One region of the Corynebacterium anserum genome, then DNA from elsewhere that is predicted to be linked to it. Evidence: riboswitches for the same ligand, from Rfam matches in the RefSeq annotation. Region 1 holds a riboswitch; the other holds the start of a gene.
The links. A riboswitch is a leader RNA that binds a small molecule or an ion and turns the genes downstream of it on or off. The one in region 1 is predicted to bind thiamine pyrophosphate.

Region 1 (3,131 bases):
TGAGCATGTTTGAGCTTGCTGCGGCAGATATGGCAACGACAGGGATCACCCCACATGAGCACCCAGTGGCTTTATTACGTTCCTACCTAGACGTTTGGCATGAGAGGAAGGGCGGGGGTCCGGCAGTGGTGGCGTCGGAACAACTTCTTCACATCCCGGACGGGACGAGGGTGAGAGTGGCCGGAGTAGTAACCCACAGACAGCGCCCGTTAACAGCCGGAGGTGTGGTGTTCCTCGGTATGGAAGACGAGACTGGGCTGGCGAACATCATGATCAGTCGAGGTCTGTGGGCGCGCCACAAAGTAGTGGCTTTGAGCAGTCGTCTGGTGGTGATCCGCGGCATTGTGCACAACGCGGAGGGAGCGGCGAGCGTGAGTGCAGACCTCATCGAACCAGTTGAGCCAGAGCTAGAATGGGCCCGCCAGCTGGAAGTGCGCGCACGTGACTTCAGATAGTCGCACTAACCGAGCAGAGGCATGGCCTATGACCAGCGTGGAGCTTTGACACTGCTGTGCAAGGTAAGGAAAATCGGACGCGTGAATTGTCAGTCCTCCGCCAAATACTATCGCCGTCGGCGCATCGCTGCCGGGGGAGTGGCGGCAATCGTTATAGCCGGTGCTGCAGGATGCGGTGTAGGGCTTCAAAAGCTCACGGGATGGACAGCGCAGGAATGGCAACCGCACGCCTCAACCACGGAATCCGCTGGGCCCAGCACCCCGGCGCAGGCAGTGCCACGCCTGAAAAAGGAACACGCGCCAAAGATCGCACCAGTAGTGCGTGACTCGCACAATGCCGCCCCCCTGAATGATGCTCCGAAGCCAGGAAAGCAGGGTACTGTAACCTTCGAATCGGCAGGAGCTACCCGCTCCGCGATCATCCATGTGCCACAATCTGCGGCGCAGGGTCGCCCCATGCCATTGATCCTGGCTTTTCATGGCTACGGCGAGGGGCCGAAGACGATGGCAAAATACGCAGGGCTTAACGGGGCATGGGGAGACACTGGCACGCAGGAAGCGCTCGTTGTGTATCCAGCCGGGTTGAACAAGGCATGGGAAGGAGCGCCGTACTCCACCTCCAAGCCGGGCCAGGATGTGCGTTTCATCCGCGAGCTCCTCGACGCGCTCAGTGCAACCTATGCAATCGATGGCAATCGCGTGTATTCCGTCGGAATGTCTAACGGTGGCGGCTTTGCTGTGATGCTGGCGTGTGAAATGCCAGAACAATTCGCTGCGATCGCGAGCGTCTCCGGTGCCTACTATCCGGACACGTGGGCGAGCTGTGCCACGGCGCAATCTAATGCCAAAGACCCCTCTTCCATCCGTTTCGTACCGGGAACACCCATCCCATTCCTGGAGATACATGGACGGCGGGATGAAACCATCAAATACAACGGTGGGCGGCGTCACGATACAGCCTACGTATCTGCCATGAGACTCAGTAGCTTGTTCGCTGGGCGTTCGGGGTGCTTCGGAGCCCCGCACTCCGTTGCCGTGACTGACAAAATCACTCGCGTGGCATGGAGCGATTGTCAGGCGGGTGCAGAGGTTATGCATCTGGGCATTGACGATGGGGGTCACACGTGGATGGGAGACGACCGCGGTCTCGCTGGTACCGGCGAGGCACAAGCGGGCAGCAAAAGCTTAACGACACGCAAGAGTGAGCGCACTACCCGCGTGATTACGGCCACGGAGGAAGTTTTAGCTTTCTTTGAACGTCATCGTCGTGTGGTAGGTTAGCTTTCGCACAATTAAATACATCGCATTTTCACGGGAGTCCACGGCATGTGTGGGCTGAGAGGGTAGACCGCAAATGCAGGTCCCGACCGTCAGAACCTGATCCGGCTCATACCGGCGAGAGGGAGAGTTATGAACCAATTTTCTGCAACCGTCACGAAACGCAGTATGACGTGGCGGGTAGTTGACATCGTTATCGCAGCTGTTCTGGGAGTAGCTTGCGGTCTTATTTTCTGGGTGTGGAACAGCATCGGCGGCACTGGAACCACTGTGTTCGACGCCATCACCCCTGGACTCGGAGGCCTGTTCCTTGGCATATGGCTCATCGGAGGGCTCATTGGCGGGTTGATCATCCGCAAACCCGGAGCGGCATTGTTCGTGGAGCTACTCGCCGCGAGCGTGTCGGCGGGTATCGGAAACCAGTGGGGGATCGAAACCCTGTACTCGGGCTTAGCCCAGGGTATTGGAGCGGAGCTCGTATTCCTTATTTTCGCCTACAAGCGTTATCAGCTTTCGGTGGCCATGCTCTCCGGTATGAGTGCCGCCGCATGTGAGTGGGTCATGGAGCTGTTTGTCACCGGAAATCTGGCAAAGTCTGTTTCCTACAACCTCGTGTACCTGATCTGTATGCTCATCTCTGGCGCCATTGTGGCCGGAGTGCTGAGTTTTTATGTGGTGAAGGGACTGGCCGCCACTGGCGCGTTGGATCGCTTCGCTGTGGGGCGCGAGCGCCAGGCATTGGTGTAAATGGCTGGGCGGATCACAGCCCGCGGATTTGGTTGGCGCCACAGCGGGCGCAAAGACCCTGTCTTTTCTGGCCTTGATCTTGATATTGAGCCGGGAGAGCGAGTGCTGTTACTCGGAGCTTCCGGGTCGGGTAAATCCACTCTTCTGGCGGGCATCGCCGGTGTGCTGGGAGATGAAGAGGATGGCATTCGCGTGGGCACCATAACGGTGGATACGCGGGTGGGAATGGTGCTGCAGGATCCTGACTCTCAGGTCATCGCCCACACCGTCGGCGATGACGTGGTATTTGGTTGCGAGAATTTCTGCGTGCCGCGTGAACAGATGTGGGAACGGGCGCGCCGGGCGATCGAGGTGGTAGGGCTTAATCTCCCCTTCGAGCATCCGACCCGTGCCCTGTCCGGGGGTCAGAAGCAACGCCTCGCTTTGGCAGGCGTGTTGGCGATGGAACCCGGCGTTATTGTCCTCGACGAGCCCACAGCCAACCTCGATCCACACGGGGTTATTGAGGTTCGCGACGCCGTATTGCGTGCCGTTGAAGCGACGGGGGCGACGCTCGTTGTGGTGGAACATCGCACCGAGATATGGCTGGATCACGTGGATCGGGTTCTGCTCATGGGAACCGACGACACGGGGCGAAGTGGGAGGATCCTG
Region 2 (3,131 bases), 910 kb from region 1:
GCGTCATTGCTGGTGTTCACCCTCGTGTTGGCCAACTTCTTCGATGCTATGGGCACGATGACTGCGTTAGGTAAGCAGGCAAAGCTAACTGATGAAGACGGTAATCTGCCGAATCTGAAGAAGGCTCTGGTCGTGGAGGGCGCGGGCGCTATTGTTGGCGGCGCTTCTTCTGCTTCTTCGAATACTGTCTATGTGGATTCCGCTGCAGGCATAGCTGATGGTGCGCGTACCGGCTTAGCCAATGTTGTCACCGGCGTGCTGTTCTTGGCCGCGATGTTCCTTACCCCGCTGTATGAGATTGTGCCGATTGAGGCGGCAGCGCCGGTATTGGTCGTCGTTGGTGCGTTGATGATGCAGCAGATCACTGAGATTGATTTCCACAAATTCCACATTGCTCTGCCCGCGTTTTTGACCATCGTAATCATGCCGTTTACATACTCCATCGCCAATGGCATTGGCGTGGGCTTCATCGCTTATGTGGTGATGGGAATTTTCGCCGGAAACGCCAAGAAGATTCACCCGTTGCTCTACATTGTTGCGGCGTTGTTTGTTGTGTACTTTGCCATCGATCCTGTGATGGGCGCGCTGGACTAGGAACGTTTATTCCTCGTCCACTTCCTCCCTGATCTCTCTGTATTGGTTTCCCGCTCTAGCTCTTCATCACTTCTTCACCGCTGTTTCCTTGTACAAGCCCCTTCGGGTAGCGTGTGGCGCATGTCATACGCTTCCGAGGGGTTTAGTACTGTCCGGATCGAGGACCCGACCGATCCCCGTCTTGACGATGTTCGGGATCTCAATTCTTCCGATCACCGTCCAGACTTGCCAGAAGGCAAAGGGTTGGTGATAGCGGAAGGGCCGCTAGCCGTACCTCGACTGCTGTGTTCGCGTTACCCGGTGCGTTGCGTGGTGGGTTTCCGCAAAAAGCTGGCGGCTCTTCTCGACGCCACCCAGCCCCAGTCGCAGTCCTATGACCCTGAATTAGCAACGGCATTGCGTGGGGTGACCATGTATGAGGTGAGCCGCGAAACCCTCAAGGAAGTAGTGGGTTTTGATATGCACCGCGGATTGCTGGCAGCTGCTGATCGGATAGAAGAACGCGGTGTGGAAGCAGTTCTGGATGCCGTGGACAGTGAAAGCGAGGGCGGCGAAGATGAGTACCCCGAAGCAAAGCCACGCGTGATATGTGTCGTGGAAGGCGTGGGGGATCACGAGAATATCGGAAGTATTTTCCGTAACGCAGCTGGCTTGGGCGTGGAGGCCGTCTTATTTGGAGCGGGTAGCGCAGACCCTCTGTTCCGCCGTTCTGTGCGGGTGAGTATGGGTCACGTGCTGCGTGTACCCTTCGCCCGATTCCCTGGAACTATCACGACGTGGCAGCAGGATCTGGCGTGGCTGCGCAACCGTGGCTACACCATTGTGGCAATGACGCCCTATGCAGACAAAACGCTGGCGGAGGCGCTGGATGGCGTCGTCAATAAAAAGAAAATCGCGATTATGGTCGGGGCAGAAGGGCCAGGCCTCACTGAGCACGCGATGCGGGCGGCAGACGTGCGAGCCAAGATTCCGATGGAAACGGGCACGGATTCTCTCAACGTAGCGACAGCTGCAGCTATCGGTTTTTATGCAGCCAGGAGCCTCTCAAGCGCACATATTTATGCGGAGGCTGGCACTCACTAGCGGAGTGTTGAGCTGAACCCAGGGGTGCTAAGTGACTCACATTGTTCTGATGGTTTGCTAGCATGGCCGGAAGTGACGTGGGGTGCGTCCGGCATGACGAGCTGGACGCTGAGATCACACCCATTGAACCTGCTCTAGTTCGAACTAGCGAAGGAACTGTCCATGCATGTACTTTCGTGCGCAATAGAACAAATGCGCCGCCAAGCTCCACTCGTCCAATGTTTGACCAACTCTGTGGTCATGGAAGTCACCGCGAACGTTCTGCTCGCGGCTGGGGCACAGCCAGCAATGGTTGATACGCCAGAAGAATCCTTTCAGTTTGCCCAGCTCGCCTCCGGCGTTCTACTGAATTCCGGTACCCCCAGTGCGCATCAGTACGAAGGCATGCGGGAGGCGGTGCGAGGTGCACGGGAAGCTGATACCCCGTGGGTGCTTGACCCCGTTGGTGCAGGAGCGCTACAACGCCGTACCGAATTTCTGCACCAGATTGTTACAGAGAACCCGACCGCCATTAGAGGTAATGCCTCCGAAATCATCGCCTTAGCTGGTATGGGGCACGGCGGTCGAGGAGTAGATTCCACTGACGGCGTCGAAGCTGCAGCGGAAGCCGCAAGGGCTTTGGCGCGTACCACTGGTGGAGTTGTGGCTGTGTCCGGTCCAAAGGATCTCATCGTTTCTGAAGGGCGCGTGACATGGGTACACAGCGGACACGCGATGTTGCAAAAAGTCATCGGCACCGGCTGTTCTCTAGGCGCACTGACCGCTGCCTATTTAGGCGTCACCCGTGGTGGCTCTCTACCAGAAGACGATGGCCGTGAGTTATCGCACCATGACCTTGTAGTCGCTGCGCATGCACACACAGGAGCCGCAGCACAACTCGCTATGTACGGCAGGACTCAAAGCGGAAAAGCCGTGCCGGACGGGCCTGGGACTTTCGCCGCTGCCTGGTTGGACGGTCTGTTCCAACTCACCCCTGAAGAGATGGTGGATCTCGTCAGCATCGAAGAGACCACCGAAGAGATATAGGGGCGCGTGATGTCCACACAACAGACCTCGCACAACGCGACTCCGGATTTTGGCGTGTATTTGGTGACCGATCCATACCTTGGCGGAGGCCCAGAGAACGTGCCCGATATTGTGGCTGCCGCGATCGAAGGAGGGGTGCGCACAGTCCAACTGCGGGATAAAGACGCCACAGAATCTCAGATCACCGAACGTGCCGAAGAACTTTTGCAGCGTATCGGCGGCCGCATCCCCCTATTCATTGATGATCGCCTCGAGGTAGCTCAAAAACTAGGCATTCACTTGCACATTGGCCAGACCGATGTGCCTTATGTCTACGCGCGTCGGGTTTTACCGGATCACCTCATGATCGGGTTGAGTGCGTCGACAAAAGATCAGATAGATGCCGTGGCCGAGCAATGCGCCGAGGCGGGGGTTGCGCTTCCTGATCT

Region 2: it holds a riboswitch for thiamine pyrophosphate, as region 1 does, so the genes downstream of both, thiM (hydroxyethylthiazole kinase) here and GP473_RS07505 (ECF transporter S component) in region 1, are expected to answer to the same signal.

What each region holds. Positions count from the first base shown of each region.
Region 1 covers NZ_CP046883.1:1,794,817-1,797,947, reverse strand. Annotated here, with positions in the region: gene GP473_RS07515 (error-prone DNA polymerase) at 1-455, shown strand, start outside; gene GP473_RS07510 (CE1 family esterase) at 537-1,736, shown strand; TPP riboswitch at 1,757-1,877, shown strand; gene GP473_RS07505 (ECF transporter S component) at 1,866-2,480, shown strand; gene GP473_RS07500 (ABC transporter ATP-binding protein) at 2,481-3,131, shown strand, end outside.
Region 2 covers NZ_CP046883.1:496,252-499,382, forward strand. Annotated here, with positions in the region: gene GP473_RS01980 (NCS2 family permease) at 1-594, shown strand, start outside; gene GP473_RS01985 (TrmH family RNA methyltransferase) at 715-1,677, shown strand; TPP riboswitch at 1,746-1,851, shown strand; gene thiM (hydroxyethylthiazole kinase) at 1,840-2,703, shown strand; partial or broken gene GP473_RS02000 (bifunctional hydroxymethylpyrimidine kinase/phosphomethylpyrimidine kinase) at 2,713-3,131, shown strand, end outside.